3 regions of the Carnobacterium sp. ISL-102 genome follow, and region 2 is predicted to be linked to each of the others. Evidence: predicted binding sites of a transcription regulator. Region 2 holds the regulator's gene; each other region holds the start of a gene.
What was found. The regulator NrdR, encoded in region 2, represses ribonucleotide reductase genes. The targets are predictions, from matches to a motif close to ACACNATATATNGTGT.
Positions count from the first base shown of each region.

Region 1: nrdD (anaerobic ribonucleoside-triphosphate reductase) is a predicted target of NrdR. The motif match lies at 2,610-2,625, and genes of this name have one in related genera.
Region 3: J7E16_RS07920 (deoxynucleoside kinase) is a predicted target of NrdR. The motif match lies at 2,899-2,914, and genes of this name have one in related genera.

Region 1 covers NZ_JAGGRF010000012.1:27,429-34,266, reverse strand. The annotation lists gene J7E16_RS07020 (metal ABC transporter substrate-binding protein) at 1-853, shown strand, start outside; gene J7E16_RS07015 (tocopherol cyclase family protein) at 979-1,941, shown strand; gene J7E16_RS07010 (methylated-DNA--[protein]-cysteine S-methyltransferase) at 1,965-2,504, shown strand; gene nrdD (anaerobic ribonucleoside-triphosphate reductase) at 2,687-4,888, shown strand; gene nrdG (anaerobic ribonucleoside-triphosphate reductase activating protein) at 4,885-5,445, shown strand; gene J7E16_RS06995 (YwbE family protein) at 5,813-6,019, shown strand; gene J7E16_RS06990 (biotin transporter BioY) at 6,121-6,651, opposite strand; gene J7E16_RS06985 (biotin--[acetyl-CoA-carboxylase] ligase) at 6,681-6,838, opposite strand, start outside.
Region 2 covers NZ_JAGGRF010000002.1:50,736-57,573, reverse strand. The annotation lists gene polA (DNA polymerase I) at 1-2,608, shown strand, start outside; gene mutM (DNA-formamidopyrimidine glycosylase) at 2,680-3,519, shown strand; gene coaE (dephospho-CoA kinase) at 3,536-4,132, shown strand; gene nrdR (transcriptional regulator NrdR) at 4,317-4,787, shown strand; gene J7E16_RS01170 (replication initiation and membrane attachment family protein) at 4,809-6,257, shown strand; gene dnaI (primosomal protein DnaI) at 6,260-6,838, shown strand, end outside.
Region 3 covers NZ_JAGGRF010000017.1:8,015-14,852, forward strand. The annotation lists gene J7E16_RS07905 (cupin domain-containing protein) at 1-178, opposite strand, end outside; gene J7E16_RS07910 (hypothetical protein) at 266-640, opposite strand; gene J7E16_RS07915 (NupC/NupG family nucleoside CNT transporter) at 843-2,021, opposite strand; gene J7E16_RS07920 (deoxynucleoside kinase) at 2,018-2,680, opposite strand; gene J7E16_RS07925 (carbohydrate-binding domain-containing protein) at 3,079-4,980, opposite strand; gene J7E16_RS07930 (DUF4956 domain-containing protein) at 4,980-5,663, opposite strand; gene J7E16_RS07935 (polyphosphate polymerase domain-containing protein) at 5,660-6,409, opposite strand; gene J7E16_RS07940 (nuclease-related domain-containing protein) at 6,549-6,838, shown strand, end outside.

The sequences.
Region 1 (6,838 bases), on a different contig from region 2:
AAAAGTAGTGACTACTTTTTATCCAATGTATGATTTCACAAGAAATGTGACCCAGGATTCTGCTGAGGTGTCTTTGTTGTTGCCAGCTGGAACAGATGTGCATAGTTTTGAACCTAGTGCAAAAGAGGTCGCTGAAATTCAAGAAGCGGATGTTTTTATTTACAATAGCGAAGAAATGGAAACGTGGGTCCCAGCGGTACTCGACACGATTGATCTAGAACAGGTGCAAGTTATTGATGCTGGTGAAGGCATCTCGCTTATTGAAAATGAATCAACCGAAGAGCATGAAGAGCATGAATATGAGGCTGATGTGGAAGAAGAACACCTGCATGCATTCGATCCTCATATTTGGTTAGATCCTGTATTTGCTCAAGAAGAAGTGACAACTATAAAAGAGGGGCTGATTATTGCTGATCCAGAAAATCAAGAAAGCTACGAAGCAAATGCTGTTTCCTATAATCAAGAGTTGGAAGCATTAAATCAGGAATATCAAACTACTTTTAAAGATGCAAAAAATCGAACATTCGTTACACAACACACAGCTTTTGGGTATTTAGCAAAACGGTATGATTTGATTCAAGTTTCAATAGCTGGGTTAACAACAGAAGAAGAACCGAGTCCAGCTAAATTAGCTGAGCTATCAGAAATTATCAAAGAAGAAAAAATTGAATATATTTATTTTGAAGACAATGCTTCTTCCAAAATCGCTGAAACATTGGCAAATGAGGTCGGAGTTGAATTAGCTTTGTTGAGTCCACTAGCGGGAGTCAGTCAAGAAGATCAGGAAGATGGGATAGACTATATTGAAGTCATGAAAAAAAACTTGGACTCTTTAAAGAAAAGTATTCGTTAGGTTGTAATAAGTACTTTCGGTTAGATCCGGCAGTTTATTAGCTATCTTTTATCAAATAAAGTAAGATAAAGATAAAACATAAGTCATTGGGAATGGAAGAGAAGTGACGATATGGAGGTAGCTAAATGTTTGAAAAAATAAAAAATCCAATTCTTTTTCAAGGAAATTTAAATAAAAAAAATTACTTTGAAGGTTGGTATTTTAAGCAAGTATCATTCGATGAAAAGACCAGTATCAGTTTTATTCCAGGGGTAAATTTATTCAGCGGAGATGAGCATAGTTTTGTCCAGTATATCTACATGAATTTAAATGAACGAAATGAAAAAACGACAAAGACGGGTTACATTCGTTACCGGTTAGACGAATTTAGTTATCAAAATGAACCATTTCTAGTTCAAATTGGGCAAAATATTTTTACGGAATCATTTATCTCCGTGCGACTTAAAGATGAGCAGTTTATGATCCAAGGGAAATTAGGCTTAGGAACTTTCCAAAGTATAAAAAAACCCCTTTTAGCTCCTTCGATCATGGGAGGATTTGCATATGTTCCAAAGATGGAGTGTTACCATGGTGTGATCAGCATGAACCATCGTTTACAAGGGAGCTTAACAATCAACAATAAAGACATTGAATTTACAAATGGTAAAGGGTATATCGAAAAAGATTGGGGCACTTCTTTTCCGAAAGAGTATATTTGGATCCATTCAAATCATTTCAAAGATCCCAGTACTAGTCTGTTTTTATCAGTTGCACATATCCCATTTCACGTAAAAACCTTTAAAGGGTTTATTTGTAATCTAATAGTGAATGACAAAGAGTATCGCTTTGCAACCTATAACAATAGTAAAGTAAGCATATTGGATCAAACAAAAGATTCAGTAACGATTGTTTTTACAAATAAAGAAGCAGAACTAACGGTTAAAGGACTGATTACATGTTCTGGTGAACTTATCGCTCCTGAAAATGGAAGTATGAATAAGGCTATTAAAGAAGGTTTATCAGGAGAAGTCACTATTTTATTGAAAGATAAGAAGCAGAATAAGGTGTACCAAGATACAGGTAATTTAATAGGTATCGAAATAGTTTAAGCCTAGTTTAAAGAGGTGAAAAAATGGAGAATAATGAACAGGAAATAATTTATGGCTCTTTTAAATATGACTTAGGCAGACTTTATATCGCAGCAACCGATAAAGGACTTTGTTTTGTGAGTTCGCTAAATGAGCCGCTGAGTGAACTTGAAGTGTGGATGACAAAGGCGTACCCAAAAGCAGTTTTGGTGGAGGATATGGCTAAATTACAGCAGTACCATCAACAAATTCTAGAGTATTTTAATGGGACTAGAATGACGTTTACTTTTCCATTAGATATTAATGGGACTTTATTTCAACAAAAGGTTTGGAATGTTTTGAATGATATTCCGTATGGGGAAACAAGATATTATGGTGAAATTGCAGCAGAAATTGGACAGCCCAACTCTTTTCGGGCTGTTGGTACAGCAATCGGAAGAAATCCCGTATTGATCGTAGTTCCTTGCCATCGTGTTATCCATAAGAATGGTAAGTTAGCGGGTTATCGAGGAAAGTTAGAGATGAAAGAAAAATTGTTAAATTTAGAAAAATATACAAGAGCAACAGGTCTTGCGAATAATTAAGTAAGCTTCTAAATGTAGATAGGCCATACATGCTGATGTATGGTCTATTTATATGTCTAATAAGGACTTGAAAAAGACTTGCTAAAATGAAGGTCATGCCTTATTATACTATATATAGATTCCAAACAGTTTTGTTAACTACATATGGTGTTTGAAAGAAATGAATAGGATGGTGATCAAGAATGTTAAAAACCAATAATGATTTTTGTGAAAAATTGAACAATGATAAATTGAAAGTGTTAAAAAGAGATGGCAGAGAAGTTGAATTTAAAGAAGAAAAAATCTTCGAGGCCTTATTGAAAGCTCAGCGTTCATTGACAAACCAAACAGACGAAAAAAACATTCAGGAGTTAAAAGACATCGTTGAAGAAGTCAAAGAAGAAATAGCGAGCCGATTTATCGACAATATTAAAATCTATGAGATTCAAAGTATCGTCGAACACACTGTGATAGACGCACATAAACATGAATTGGCTGAAGCTTACTTGGTTTATAGGACCCGTCGTGATCTGGAAAGAAGTCAGTCAACAGATATCAATCATGGTATCCATCATCTGCTGCTCAAAGAACAGACAGTTGTAAACGAAAATGCGAATAAAGACAGTAATATTTTTAATACACAAAGAGATCTGACTGCGGGGATAGTTGCTAAATCGATAGGTCTTAAACTGTTGCCGAAACATGTAGCTAATGCTCATCAAAAAGGAGATATTCATTACCATGATTTAGATTATCAACCGTATTCACCAATGACAAATTGTTGCCTGATCGATTTCAAAAGTATGTTTAGTGAAGGATTTAAGATAGGAAATGCTGAAGTAGAAAGCCCACGTTCGATCCAAACAGCAGCTGCGCAAATGGCTCAAATTATTGCCAATGTTGCTTCCAGCCAGTATGGCGGATGTAGTGCCGATCGAATCGATGAAGTATTGGCTCCTTATAGTCGATTAAATTATCAGAAACATTTAAAAACAGCGAAAGAATGGATCTCAGGAGAAGAAAAGCAGCAGCAGTATGCAAAAGAAAAAACTAAAAAAGATATTTATGATGCGATGCAAAGTTTAGAATATGAAATCAATACGCTTTATTCATCACAAGGGCAAACACCATTCACAACATTAGGATTTGGATTAGGAACAGATTGGTTTGAACGAGAGATTCAACAGTCTATTTTGCAAGTACGAATCAATGGATTGGGAAAAGAGAAGAGAACGGCTATTTTTCCAAAACTCGTCTTTTCATTGAAGCGAGGGGTCAATTTAAATCCAGAAGATAAAAATTACGATTTGAAAAAATTAGCGCTCACTTGTTCGACGAAAAGAATGTATCCTGATGTCTTGATGTACGATAAACTTGTCTCATTAACCGGCAGCTTTAAAGCTCCAATGGGGTGTCGCTCTTTCTTGCAAGGTTGGAAAGATGAAGATGGAAATGAAGTGAACGCTGGAAGAATGAATTTAGGTGTCGTTACTATGAATTTGCCGCGCATAGCTTTAGAGTCTAAAGGAGACCAAACGGTATTTTGGAAAATACTTGAGGAACGGTTATCGGTTTGCCGAGATGCGTTAGTTTACCGGGTTCAAAGAACAAAAGAAGCTACACCCGAAAATGCTCCTATATTGTATCAGTATGGAGCTTTTGGAAAGCGGATTAAAAAGGAAGCTCTTGTGGATGACCTATTTAAAGGCAAACGTGCCACAGTATCTTTAGGGTATATCGGATTATACGAAACAGCAACAGTGTTTTTTGGACCTGAATGGGAGAAAAATGAAGAAGCTAAACAATTTACAATAGATATCCTTAAAGAAATGAAGCAGCACACAGATCAGTGGGGAGAAGAACAAGGCTACCATTTTAGTGTGTATTCAACCCCAAGTGAAAGTCTAACCGATCGGTTTTGTCGCTTAGATACGAAAAAATTTGGCGTAATAGATAATATTACAGATAAAGAGTATTACATGAACAGTTTCCACTATGATGTTCGTAAAAAACCGACACCATTTGAAAAAATAGAATTTGAAAAAGATTATCCGGAATATACTTCTGGTGGATTCATTCATTATTGTGAGTATCCAAATATGCAACAGAATCCAAAAGCATTGGAAGCTGTGTGGGATTTTGCCTATGACCGTATCGGATACCTTGGGACCAATACACCAATCGATCATTGCTATGACTGCGGATTCGATGGAGATTTTGATCCGACCGAAAGAGGATTTAAGTGCCCTGAATGCGGCAATACTGATCCAGAAACGTGTGATGTTGTAAAAAGAACCTGCGGCTATTTAGGTAACCCTCAAGCTAGACCAATGGTTCATGGAAGACACAAAGAAATTTTAGCCCGTGTCAAACATATGCCAAAGGATGAGGAAGTTAAAAAATGAGAAACCCTAAACCAAAAGAGTGGCTGGCTAAGGACTATAGCCAAAGCCGGATCGCCGATTATAAACCGTTTAATTTTGTTGATGGAGAAGGAGTAAGATGCAGCCTTTATATGAGCGGGTGTTTATTTGCATGCAAAGGCTGTTACAATAAAATCGCTCAAAATTTTGCTTACGGATTTGAGTATACGACTAAACTAGAAGACTCAATCATAGAAGATTTACGGCATCCTTATGTTCAAGGTTTGACCCTCTTAGGAGGCGAGCCGTTTTTAAATACGCAAGTAGCTATCCCATTAGCCAAAAGAATCCGTTCTGAATATGGGTATACAAAAGATATCTGGTCATGGACCGGATATACTTGGCAAGAATTGATGCAAGAATCTGAGGATAAATTGGAATTGCTTTCCTTGTTGGATGTTGTCGTAGATGGTCGGTTTGAACTAGCTAAAAAGGATTTAACGTTACAGTTTCGCGGCAGTTCAAATCAACGAATCATTGATGTGCAAGCGTCATTGAAACAAAAAGAAGTTATTTTATGGGAAAATCAGTTTAGCTAAATTAGAAGAGCGGCCAATCGTTTTCTTTTGGGTTCTACAACAAATGGTGTGGATGTTTCAAAAAAATTTATTCTGGAATGGACGGGTTTGCTTGTGGAGAGCCAAGGGAACGCCTGAAGCCTAAAAGAATGTCTTCCGGCTTTCAAGCTTCAAACACAACGTAATCGCTGAAGCGCCAACGTTGTGTAATTCTCATTGAATCCTCTACATGGCTACAAGCAACCCTATTCCTCCATAAATTTTGGGTAAGTAATGCCATTAGATTAAGTCTATCAACACCAAAAATTATACAGCCTTCTTTTGGAGACAAGTAGCATGAAATAACTAAAATATGCTACACTACAGTTAGTTAAAGGAGCGGATAGCAATGGATGGAAAATCAAGAGTAAACATTAAGATCGATTCATTAGTCGATATTGTTTTGAAAAAAGACCAACGAACCAGTAAGTTAACTAGAGGCCATGTGAAACGGATTTTAACTAATAGCGCGCAGCATCCGCATGGTATTAAAGTGATGTTGAAAGAAGGAGACCAAGTTGGTCGTGTACAAAAAATCTTAACAGATGATAAATAAGAAAATATGAAGTTCAAACTAAACTAAAAAGAGAAATCAAATGATGTGAAAACATCTTTGATCTCTCTTTTTAGTTAGTAGAAACTACAATCAGTATTAGCTTAATTAGGTAATCGGAGCACAAAAGGCTGTAAGCGAGAAGCAATCAGAAAAGCAAAACCGGCCTTGATGATATCTCCTGGAATAAATAATAAGAAGCCGGTTTTTAGAATAAGGCTGTTGCTCATTGTCAGATCCATGTAGCCACGTACTATAAAAATCATATAAGGCAACCCGAATAAATAAAAGATACTTGAGCCAATGAGCATCGCTCCTATAGCAGTTTTCAGGGTGAATGATCGACTTTCTAAGAACCAAGCCATAAGATAAGCACCAACAATGAAGCCAATCACAAATCCAAAACTAGGGCTTAAAAAAGATTGAAACCCTTTGAAAATCAAAATCAAGAATAAATGCAAACTTTGTGCAAGAAAAGCAGCTCTCTTTCGCAAAATAAGACCAGTCAATAAGACAAACAGTGTTTGCAATGTAAAGGGAACAGGGCCTAACGGTAAGCTGATAAAACTGCCGATATAAGTTAAAGCAGCCATGAGACTGCAAAGCGTCAGTTCTCGTGTAGTTAATTTTGACATAATAGTCTCCTTTTAAATTGAACAAGTAATCATTCAAATGGTTTTTTCATAATGATCTCGCCATAAGACAACGTACGTTGGTGACCGTCAGATAGCCGGACTACCAGTCCTCCTTTGGAATCGATATCGATCGGAACAGCTTCAAATTGTTGATTGCGTTCTTTGAACGTAATTTTTTTCCCCAACA
Region 2 (6,838 bases):
AGCCTTCTTCGCGTTGCACTCTCAATTAGAGAGAATGAAAAATAAAAATGGATTACACACTAACGCATTATATGGATTTCATAATATGATTGACAATGTTTTAACAAAAGAAAAACCAACTCATATATTGGTCGCTTTTGATGCTGGAAATACGACATTTCGTCATAGTTATTTTGAAGATTATAAAGCTGGACGTTCAAAAACACCAGGAGAATTTTCAGAACAAATGCCTTATTTGAGAGATTTGTTGGACGGATTTGGTATCAAACATTATGAATTGAAAAATTTTGAAGCAGATGATATTATTGGAACTTTGGCAACACAAGTTGATCCAACTATTTATGATGTAGTGGTTATTTCTGGGGACCGAGATTTAACACAATTGGCAAAAGAAAATGTGCGTGTTGATATCACGGTAAAAGGGGTCAGCGAATTAAAAGGGCACACAATTGAAACCATCCAAGAAGAGATGGGCATTAGCCCACTACAAATCATTGATATGAAAGGCTTAGCTGGGGATGCTTCGGATAATATACCAGGAGTAACTAAAATTGGTGAAAAGACGGCCCTTAAACTGTTGAAAGAATACGGTTCAGTCGAAGGAATCTATGAAAATATTGATTCATTAAAGAAAAGTAAGATGAAAGAAAATCTTATAAATGAAAAAGAAATAGCATTGTTAAGTAAAAAATTAGCAACTATCGATACAGACTCTCCACTAGAAATTAAAATTGATGATTTAATTTTTTCCGGATCAAATATGGAAAAACTGATAGCTTTTTATCGAGAAATGGATTTTAATTCTCATCTAAGTAAATTAGATACTTCTGAATATGACGCTGAACAAAATAACCAAAAAGAAGAAATTTCATATAAAATAGTGAGCGAAATTACAGCAGATATGTTTAATAATGATATGGCTCTTTACGTTGAAATGTTAGAAGATAACTATCATACGTCTCCAATTTTTTGCATAGGATGGGGCAATGATAAACAAATATATATTGCAGAACCTGAAGTTGTTTTTGCGTCAGAAGATTTTAAAAGTTGGGCAAGTAAAAAAGAAGCTAAAAAACAAGTATTTGATGCTAAAAGAACTTACGTAGCTTTAAAGAGACAAAAGATTGACATCAAATCTATTAATTTTGATATCTTATTAGCTTCTTATTTGTTGAATACAAAAGATAATAGTAAAGACTTATCTGAAGTTGCTATAGAACATGATTATTATGAAGTCTCTTCTGATGAAAGTGTCTATGGAAAAGGTGCAAAGCTTGCTATTCCGGAAGAAAAATCAGTAACATACGATCATATAGCAAGAAAGATAAAAGCAATCCGCGTTTTAAGCAAACAATTGAGTGATAACTTAGAAGAAAATGAGCAAACTAAGTTGTTTAATGAAATGGAATTGCCTTTATCATTTATTTTAGCTGATATGGAACTTACTGGAGTAAAAGTAAATGACAAACGCCTAATGGAAATGAAAGAAGAATTTGCTATTCGACTAAATGATATTGAACAGCGAGTTTATGAATTAGCTGGTGAAAAATTCAATCTAAATTCACCAAAACAACTAGGTGTTATTTTATTTGAAAAGATGGGATATCCTGTCATCAAAAAAACCAAAACAGGTTATTCAACTGCAGTTGATGTTTTAGAGCAATTAAGAGAACAAGCACCTATTGTAGAGCACATTTTAGATTATCGACAAATTGCTAAAATCCAATCAACCTATATAGAAGGATTACTGAAAGTGATCGATAAAGAAACGGGTAAAATTCACACACGCTATATGCAGACGGTCGCACAAACTGGTCGTTTAAGTTCGGTTGACCCTAACTTACAAAATATCCCGATTCGATTAGAAGAAGGCAGAAAAATCAGGCAAGCTTTCATTCCTAGTCACGAGGGTTGGAAAATCTTTGCATCCGATTACTCACAAATCGAATTGCGTGTATTGGGACATGTTTCAAATGATACACTATTAAAAGAAGCTTTTATTGAGGGCCAAGATATCCACTCAAGTACGGCTATGCGTGTTTTTGGTATTGCTTCTCCAGAAGAAGTTTCCCCTGAAATGCGACGCAGAGCTAAAGCAGTTAACTTCGGAATTGTCTACGGCATAAGCGATTATGGCTTATCACAAAACTTAGGTATCAGTCGAAAAGAAGCACAACAGTTTATTGATACGTATTTTGAAAAGTATCCAGGCGTAAAAACGTACATGGAAGATATTGTGAGAGAGGCAAAAGATAAAGGGTTTGTTGAAACGCTTTTCCAACGCCGTCGTTATTTACCAGAAATAAACTCTCGAAATTTCAATTTACGCTCATTCGCTGAAAGAATAGCTATCAATACACCTATCCAAGGTAGTGCAGCAGACATTTTGAAAATCGCTATGATCAAAATGGATAAAAAATTAAAAGAATTAAATATGAAAGCAACCATGTTGTTGCAAGTTCATGATGAACTTATTTTTGAAGTGCCCGAAGATGAAATAGAACAATTAGAGGCATTAGTTATCGAAGTTATGGAAGGGGCAGTAGAATTATCTGTTCCGTTAAAAGTTGATAGCAATAGTGGGAAAAGTTGGTATGAAGCCAAATAATAACTGAAGTGTTTCCGCTGTGTTCGTTCGCAGCAGAAACACTTTTCTATATGTAGAGAGGAAGTAGAAATTTGCCAGAATTGCCAGAAGTTGAAACGGTTAGAAAAGGTTTAGAAAAACTTGTGTCAGGGGCAAGCATAAAATCCGTTGATGTATACTGGGATCGGATTATTTCTGGTTCTATCGCAAGTAGTGAATTTAAGCAGCTTCTAACAGGTGAAAAAATTATTGGCTTTGATCGACGTGGTAAATATATTATCTTTCATTTTAGGCAGTGGGCGATGGTTTCACACCTGCGTATGGAAGGTAAATATGAGGTAGAAGACTCATCAAAGCCACTTAAAAAGCACACGCACGTGGTTTTCCACTTAGCTGATGGGAGAGATTTAAGGTATTTGGATGTACGAAAGTTTGGACGAATGACCCTAGTACCCTTGGGAAAAGAATTCAGTATGACGGGCATAAAATTGCTAGGCCCAGAACCTACTGAAGAAGCATTTGATGAAACAACTTTTTACAATAGTCTGCAAACTAAAAAAAGAGCAATCAAACCGCTTTTGTTGGATCAAAAGACTGTAGCTGGTTTAGGAAATATTTATGTAGATGAAGCACTTTTTCTAGCCAAAATACATCCATTAAGGATTGCTAACAGCTTGAAAAAAGATGAAGTTTCTCAGTTACACAAAGCAATCATAAAAGTACTTGGTGATGCAGTTGAAGCGGGCGGAACGACTATTCGCAGCTACCAAAATGCGTTAGGGGAAGCGGGAACATTTCAAGTGAATTTATCGGTCTATGGTAAAAAAGGAATCCCCTGTATTCATTGTGGTACGCCAATAGAAAAAATAAAAGTTGCACAAAGAGGGACTCATTTTTGTTCTAAATGTCAACGATTGGAAGCTGATCGGTAAAAAAAGGGGAGATAAGATGACTGTGATTTTAGGATTAACAGGGGGGATTTCTACAGGAAAATCAACTGTAAGCAAGATATTCAAAGAGCAAGGCTATCCGGTAGTAGATGCAGATATTGGAGCAAGAGAAGTAGTGAAACCAGGAACAGATGGTTTAGAAAAAATAAAAAAAGAATTTGGAAATAAGGTTATTCTGGCAGATGGTACATTAGATCGTACTGCTTTGGCTAAAATCATATTTGATGATGTGAAAAAGAGAGAGTTACTGAATAAAATGTTGTCACAACATATTCATCAATGGATCGTAACTAAAAAGAATGACTATCTGAAGCAAGACCCAGCAATCATTGTTCTGGATATTCCCCTTTTATTTGAAATGGGTTATGAAAATGAAGTGGATCAAATTATGGTGGTAGCTACATCAGAGGAGATCCAATTAAATCGATTAATGAAGAGAGACAATATTGAAAAAAAAGAAGCAACTCAAAGGATCAATTCCCAGTTGCCTATTTCAAAAAAAGTCATTCTTGGAGATATTATAATTGATAATAGCGGGACGATCGAAAATACAAAAAAACAAGTTCTAGACTGGATAAACAAAAATAAAGACTGATAAGAGCATAAATAGTAAGGCGAAAAGAACAATCATTTATGGATTGTTCTTTTTGCCTTACAGTCAAAGGATTACTTCGTTTTTAAGCGGTTTTATCTCTGGTTGTTGTATGGTATAATAGAGTAAACATTTTCGTGCGAAATTAGTGTAGATACGAATGACACTTAAGATAGGGATGATAAACATGCAATGTCCACGCTGTCAAAATAATAATTCTAAAGTTGTCGATAGTCGTCCAGCAGATGATGGTCGTGCTATTCGTAGAAGAAGAGAATGCGAAGCTTGCAAGTTTCGTTTTACTACATTTGAAAGAGTAGAAAAAACACCTCTTTTAGTCATTAAAAAAAATGGCACTAGAGAAGAATTTAATCGAGAAAAAATTTTAAGAGGTCTAATACGCTCTTGTGAAAAACGTCCAGTAGCAATGGAACAAGTTGAAAAAATAGTAGATGAAGTAGAAAACCAAATCAGAGGATTAGGTGAAAATGAAATTTCCTCTGCTATTATTGGGGAGTACATTATGGAGAAATTAGCTGATATTGATGAAGTAGCTTATATCCGTTTTGCTAGTGTTTATCGCCAGTTTAAAGATATGAGTGTCTTTTTGAAAGAATTACAAGAATTTGAAAGAAAAAAAGCTGGAAAAATTAATTGAGATAGAAAGGTATGAGTCATTTTGGGGTATCCATGGAAAAACTTAAGTCCTAAAGATGGTTTTTTAGTAAAACAACAAGCTTTACTTTCGGATATCGATCAAAAAATTCTAACTTTTTTGTATCAACCTCTAATAGGGACTGCAGCATACAGTCTTTATATGACATTGTGGACTGAGATAGAAGAAGAAGCCTACTGGAGTGAAGGTGTCTTACATTCTGAGCTATTAGCATTGCTCAATATCGGTATTCCTGAGCTATACCAAGCTAGAATCAAGTTGGAAGCAATTGGATTACTTAAAACGTATCTTCAAACAGATCCGACCAAACTAATAATATATGAATTGCAAGCTCCTCAAACAAGCGATGTCTTTTTTAAAGATGACTTATTGAGCTTATTATTATTAGAAAGAGTAGGAGAACGAAAGTTTAAAAAATTAAGAAATCGATTTATTATTGAAAGTATAGATAAAAAGAAGTTTCAAGAAGTCACGAAGTCTTTTTTAGATGTTTTTCAATTTGATACTGAATTATTAAAACGAGAAAAAGAACTGCTAAAAGAACCTGTTTCATATATCGGTAAAACAAGTTCTTCAAATCCTAAAATCGATTCGAAAACATTTGATTTGAAGTTTTTTTATGCAGGATTGAATCAGCAATATATTAATCGCTCTTCTATCACTAAAGAAATAGAAGAAGCGGTACTGGTGTTGCATACATTATACGGATTAGATGAATTAGCGTTGCAACAATTTGTGCTGAATGCTTCAGATATTGAAACAGGTCAAATTGATGAAAAAAAAATGAAGAAGCTAGCATATGATGATTATCATAATAAAAACCAACAAAATATTTCTTTAAAAGATGTGGTAGAAAAAGATATACAAGTTGATTCTAACCAACAACAAATGCGTGAGAATGAACTGACCCAAAGAGGTTTAACAAAAGAGGATATTGCAGTTATTGAAGTGAGTGAGCAAATAAGTCCGGTTGATTTTATGAACTCTATAAAAGATCAAAAAGGTGGTTTTGTCACAAAACATGAAGAGTGGACTTTGGAAGAAATCGTTAAGAAAGCTAATTTACCGACCTCAGTTATCAATATCCTGATTCATTATATTTTAGTTGTGAGAAACAACCCAACACTTGATCAAAAGTTAGCTTATAAAATTGCAAATGACTGGGCGCAAGAAAAAGTAGTCGCACCTGAAGAAGCAATTCATAAAGTGAAAAAAATGTATTTAGAAAATTCTGAGAAAAGACAACAACAAGAAAATCGTAGTAAAACTTACGCACAAAATAGAAATAAAGGTAGTTATGGCAAGCAAACGACTATAAGGAAAGAAACACTTCCTGATTGGGCTAAAGCAGAAAATAGCCAAACAGAAGAAACGCCAATGAGTGAAGAAGAGAAACAGTCCTTTATGGAACGTTTGAAACGAATACAAAATTTTGGCAAAGAAGGTGAATAGTAATGGAAGATATCGGTGAGAGTCTGACACGAATGATCAAGGAACGAAACTTAAATCATAAATACGAGGAATTGATCCAAGAAGTATTAGATGATCCAGATGTAGCTGAATTTATTGAAGAAAATCGTCAAAAACTTAGTAATGAAGCAATTGTCAAAAGTTATGCTAAGTTGTATGAATATGTGCAAGAAAAAAAGAAATTTCATTTAAAAAAAGGAATGATGGCACCAGGCTACCATCCTAAATTAGTTTTGAACTACCATTACATTGATGTAACTTATGTGCCTTCTGCTGAATTGATAGCTAAACAAAAAGAATTAGAAATTAAAAATCGGATTTATTCTATGGATATGCCTAAAGATGTTCGTAATGCAAAATTAGCTGATTTTGAGATGACTGATGAACGAAGACTAGCTGTTTCAGAAGTATATAATTTCATTCATGACTATTTGACTAATCCAAAAGAATTTTATAAAGGGTTGTATTTACAAGGATCGTTTGGTGTTGGCAAAACCTATTTGTTAGGAGCACTAGCACACGAACTGGCAGAAAAAGGTTTTTCTACTACCTTGATGCATTTC
Region 3 (6,838 bases), on a different contig from region 2:
GGTCACTTCTTTCATGAATTTCCAACCCAGCTTCATCATTTGGTTCTATAGACATGACCGTCAATTGCAGTTTTTTACCTGTCCAAATTGTCGTACGGAAGTTTTTATTCTGAGCAGTTGCATCTTCAATATTAAACATATAAGGCTTTTTACCATAATCTTTATGATCCATTACTATTTCCTCCTTTTGATCTGGTTTCTTAAAGCTATATTACTTAATTATATTAGCATTCCAAATTAATTATAACGCTTTCAATTTTAAAAGTCATCTCTTAGCCACTTTAAGAATAACCGCTGAAATAAAAAAACCACTAATAAGAGATCCTGCGAATAATGCTAGTGACGGAAATGCTTGATTCAGATTTTCTCCATAGAAATAATCTTCGAATAACTTGAAAACACCGAAACCAATGATCGCAGATACTAGAAATCCAATAATATAAAATAACAACATATGTGTAAAAGAGTTATTATCGCTAACTCTTTCATCATCATTATTCATACTCCCTCCAGTGTGCATAGGCTCAGCACTATCTAATGAATTTTTATCAGCATCTTGGCCTACATTTACTCTAGCATACAAAGAATTTGAGATATTGCTCTGCTGGTTGTATTTATTTAGTTTATCGCGATCACTCATTTTCTTAACCCTTCCTCTCACTCTGTCTAATCACTAAGTATTCAATCTATTATGAAGCAATTGTAACTTTATCTTATAAATATTGAAAGCGTTACCTGTAATTCTGCTCACAGCAACCGAAGCTGGACTGTTAGCCAATCAATTCTGGCGCTATCAAAGCAAAAAAAAATGCCGCTAATAATTTACATTAGCAGCTTCTTCTTTATAAAAACAATCCAACAAACATGGCAGACAAGATAGGAACAATAAACCCACCTAACATTCCTCTTAGTGCAAGTTTAGATAGATCATTTTTTCTAGTTGGCGCAAATACGGATAAACCTGTTACACAAATAGCGATACTGGCAAATGCTCCAAAACTTCCTACTGCAATAGATAACATAGCGACAGCTCTTTCAGATAGTTCAGCCATCATAGGTGCTAGATCTGCATAAGCTACAAATTCATTAATAGACATTTTTGTACCTAAAATTTGTCCAGCAATCATTGCTTCAGAGCCGTTTAACCCCATCAGCCAACCAATCGGTAGAAAGATATAACCTAGCGCCTCTGTAAAACTCGTACCTACTAGGCCTAAAATACTATTTAGTAATGCCACGATCGAGATGACGGCAATCAAACTAGCTCCGATACCTAAAACCATTTGCAATCCATTATTGATTCCCTCAGACATGGCAGAAAAAACAGATGTATTAGCACCTTTACGGTTTAATGTCACATCTGATACTTTACTGATCTCCGTTTCAGGTGTCAAAATTTTGGCAACTAATAGTGAACCAAAGGGAACCAAAGCTGTTGTGATCAGCAGCCATTTCATAGGAATACCCAGCAGGCTATACCCGACTAAAATAGAGGCTGACACTGAGCCCATCCCTGAAACTAAAACCGTCATCAATTCTGATTTCGTCATATTTGGTAAGTATTTCGCAACTAAGAAAGGTGCTTCTGTTTGGCCTAAGAACATATTAGCTACAGCTACAAACGACTCAGCTTTCTCGGTACCTAACAATTTACCCACCGCTCCTCCTATTATTTTTACTATCCAGCCAACTACACCTAAATAGCCTAGGATACCTGTTAAAGCAGATAAGAAAATAATGACACCCAGCACATCAATAAAGAAATACCCTTGGCCAAATAGATCACCAAAAACAAAGGTTAGTCCTTCATTAGCGAAACTAAACAACTTAGTTACCGCTTTTGCCAGCTGTTCGATGATCCAACTACCCACAGGAACCTTAATTAAAAAGAGTGATAAAACTAATTGTGCTCCTAAAGCAGTAAATACGGTTCTTTTATTAATAGCTTTTTTATTATCCGATAAGAGATAGACGATCCCCAACATAACGATAATTCCTAAAATCGTGATCAATTTATTCATTTATTACTTGTCTCCATCTCTGTTAATTTATCGTTAACCATTGTTACAACCGTATAGGCATCTTCTGGGTTATTCACTACATCGATCTCATCTATATTGATGATCAACACATCTGATGCATCATAATGTTTAGTAACCCATTCATCATACCCTTCCCAAAGTTCTCTATAATAATCTAGTAAACCTTGATCTTGTTCAAAATCTCTGCCACGCAAACCAATACGATAAATAATCGTTTCAAATGATCCCTTTAAATACACCATTAAGTCTGGTGATTTTTTAGGCAATTCTTGCAATTCTTCCATCATATTGTTAAGCAACTTTTGGTATATGCTGAATTCTGTTTCTGAAATTCGCCCTAGATTCATGTTTACTTTAGCAAAATACCAGTCCTCATAAATTGAACGATCTAAAACATTATTTTTGTTATGTAACGCCTCTTTAATGCTTTTAAAACGACTATTCAAAAACTCCAATTGTAATAAAAAAGGGTACCGTTTTACTCTTTGTTCTTCTTCGCTTGCTGTGTAAAATAAAGGTAAGATTTCGTTATCGTCTACATTTTCATAAAAAACCTCACTACCCAAAGAACCTCCCAAAAGTTCTGCTACACTTGTTTTTCCTGCTCCAATCATTCCACCAATTACTAAAATCGCCATCTACCCCTCTCCTTATTTCAAGGAAAAAGAGTAGCCCTAGTGAGCTACCCTTTCTCTATTTAATTACTGCTTTATCTTTATGGATGTTCTACATAATCAGCTATTATTTTTTAGCCTACCATTACACATTCATTAATTAGCACCTTTGTTATGATACTATGATTATATAATTATTTCAACCTTATTTTACACAACATATGCTATTTGTTTCCGAAAAAGCACAACATGTTGTATGTTAATTATTATTCCACTGTGAAAGCGATTGATTTTAAATGCTTCATTTTATACTATGTCCAAAAACTAGAGCTGTATCCGAAAAAAAAGAAGAGCAAGCAAAAATGGACAAGTCGGAGAAAAGGTTCTCTTGACTTGTCCATTTTTAGTTATAAATAAACGATTTAATTAAGCTCTGGCATACTGCCTATATCTTCTTCACTCGGTCTTTGCATATCTCCATTACCATGTTGTTTTCCGCCTCCCATTTGTCCAGTTGTAGTACCTATGGTTGTTGCAATCGAGTCAACTGTCACTTCAAAAGTTTCATCATCGATTGCTAATGTGTATGTTCCATCTTCTTCTAAATCAGCTGAACTGAGCTGTACAGAACTAAAGCTTTTATCAGCTGTCCATGATAAAAGAACCGTTCCATCTGCATCGCTTAGTTCAATTTCGCTTCCCGCTTCGTAAGTCGTTTCAAATCCATATAATACACTCACTTGACTAGAACTGTCTCCAAAAGTTACGGCCATACCTGAACTTCCAGCAGCCATTAATGTTCCTCCAGTAATAATAGTGTCACCATTTGAGTCAATTGCTCCATTGCCGCTATTTTCTGGTCCACTAACTATAATAGTACCGCCAGAAATTTCAAGTGTTCCATTTGAATCTAACCCATCCCCACTACTATTTACCGTCAGTGTACCTCCTGAAATGACCATTAAATTTTCACTACTGCTAGTGGTTTCACCGGGTACAGCTTCGCTAGTAGTCGAAGTACCGCTTGCTGCGTTTAACCCATCATCACTCGCTACAACCGTAATTTCTCCGTCACTGATCGTGATCGTCTTGCCTTCAATTCCTTCATAACTTTCTGTGATTGCGATAGTTGACCCGCTTAATTGCAAATCATTCCCTGCATGTAAGCCATCATCGCCAGAAGCTAATGAAAGTGTTCCACCTGTCAGTGTCAAGTTACCATCAGTATGAACCGTATCGTCAGCTGCATCAATCGTGATTGTTCCATTATTGATTATCAACTCACCTGTGGCTTTCAGACCTTTCATACTCGTCGAACTAGTATCCTCAGTATTCAGGTTTTCTTCTGTTTCTGTTTCTGCTTTTTGATTAAAGAAATCCTTACCCATACCTTCAGATGTTTTCGCTACTGCATTAGCGCTTCCGCCGCCTGCCGTAATATCAAACGTTCCTCCGTCTACTTGAAGCAGCGTTTCAGCTTGAATACCATCTTGCTCTGCATCGATCGTGAAATCTCCACCTGCGATATAAACGAATCCTTTGCCTTCTTCTTCATCGTTGTCAGATTGAATACCATCAGTACCTGTAGTCATGCTAAATGTTCCATCTTTTATTTTTACTGCATCCTTTCCTGAAAGACCTTGACCAACTGCAGTAATTTGATACGTTCCGCTTACGATGGTTAAATCATCTTTTGATACGATACCATGATTCGTATTTCCATTTATTGTTAAGTTTCCAGAACCATTCAATGTTAAATCAGCTTTACTAAAGATCGTTCCATCAATAGTTGTTGCATCATCGCCTGTACCAATCATTGCTGTACTTCCGGCTTTATCTGTTAGGGTATTTTCTGAATCCTCTGCAAGTGTCACGAAAACTTTTTCTGCTTCTTCAATAAGGAGAGGTGCACTGGTCGAAGAAGTAACGTCTACTCCATCTAAAATCAAATAAACCTCTTCAGTATCAGGAACTGTTACTTTGATTTGACCATCCGAAAGTGTTCCACTGATTAAATACGTTCCACCAGCTGTAATCGTTAGGGTATTGCCATCAATACTCGCTCCTTCTCCACTAGTTGTACTTTGATCGTCAGCTAGCTTGATTGTCGTTAAATCAGCTTCTTCATACCCTACTTCAAGATCATCTGAGCTAAATTCCAAGTCATAATCTATTGTACTAGTAGTGGTACTAGCATCAGATGTCGTACTAGATTCCGCACTTTGTGCCGTTTCAGAAGAAGTGGTTTGGCATCCTGCCAACATTCCTATAACGGCTAGGGAAACAAGGATACTCATTTTAGATTGCTTTTGCTTTTTTTTCATTATAATTCTTCCTTTCCAGATAGCGAACGGCCGCAAATAATTTCTAAATTTCCATTTCTGCAACGCAACGCATCGATCAATTGTTTTTCTTGATTTTGATCTTTCAATTCAATGGTGTATTCTAAACGAAAAAGACTGCCCATATTGGTTGTTTTTACTCTCATCATTTGGTAGCTAGACAAGTATTGATCAAATATATCATCAAAAATCGTACTGTAATCAAGATTTTCAGGAATCGTTATTTTTAGTAGACGAATCTGCTCCCCTACTTCACCAAAGCGAGAGAGATTTAAACCTACCATTACACCACAAATAATTATGGCGAATACGACTGCAAATCCGATATAGCCCATTCCACTTGCTAAACCAATTGCCATTGCTAGAAAAATACTACTGATTTCTTTAGCTGAACCTGGGACCGAACGGAATCGAACAAGGCTGAATGCTCCCATAACGGCAACTCCAGCTCCAACGTTTCCATTGACGAGCATGATGACCATTTGCACCATGGCTGGCAATAGAAACAACGTACCAACAAAACCCTTGGAATAATTATTGCGATACATATAGGTCCATGCTACAAACCACCCTAATATCAAACTTGCTAAGGTACAAAAAACAAAACTTGTGATTGAAAATGCAGACGCACTTTCCATATATACACTATTGAATAATTCACTCATGCACTATAAACCTCTCTTTCCCTTACTTTCATTGATGATTCTTCTTGTCTTTTCAAATGATTTTGATATCCATTAGCGTATTTTGAAAATTTTGCCGGGAAAATTTTATTTCCTGATAAAATACGCGCAAGCCATACTGGCATGGCACCGCAAATTTTGATTTCCATCAATAACTGATTTTCTGGTAAAATCGGTTGCCCATATGATCCTGATGACAAAAACAAATCTTCCGTACGATATAAAATTTCTTGATCAAAGGTGATCCGGATACTGTCATCCACTTTGTCAAAATAAGCCAATCTTTTATAAGACAAATACATAGCTGGTTTTAAGTCAGGATAAAAAGATAGGACTGACTCAAATTCATGTATTTTTTGGTTATCGCTGACAATAGCTAGTCCCTCTTGATGCGCTAAAAATGTTTCTGCTTGATTTAATCGCATTTTTGCTCTTCTTTTATAAACGATTCCATCAAATTTTTTCTTGATTTCAATATATACTGGATCTTTTTCAGTTGGTACACCATAACTACGTACTCGAACTTTTTCTTTGTATAGTGGCTTACTCATTGAGTGGCGTATCAAGTGCCAATCTTGGGTATCATAGTAAATATTTGTGATCAAATGTTTTCCGTATTTATCCAACTCCATATGCGGCCTAAGCTCCTTCATCAATTGACCCCATTGATCATACGTAATTAAATATTTTGTTTCTTTGCGTTCAAAAACACTTTGATAATTTGTCATATCCATTACCTCCTTGCTCGATGGATATAATATAAAACTTGAACCTTAATTGAACCTTAAGTGTAAAATTTAGTAGTAGCTTTGTTCTTGAAATGCGTATTTAGTTAGTGAGACTAATTTGACTAGGAGGTTTGACTTTATGTTGCACACACGAGAAAAATCCGATTTATTAGTGATAATGGAGACTTTAGCAATAAGAGGGACCCTATCCAATAAACAACAGCAATACCTGCAACACTTACAGAAAGGCTTTGCGGGTGAGCAGTCATTCGACCAAATGACTACTCAATTAAATGACAACTTTTTTATTTTAAATGATTTATTTTTACAGCCTCATTTATCAAATGCATTTCAAATTGATTCAATGATTCTAACTGGAAAGACGCTTTATTTGTATGAAATAAAAAATTACAGTGGAGAGTATTATTA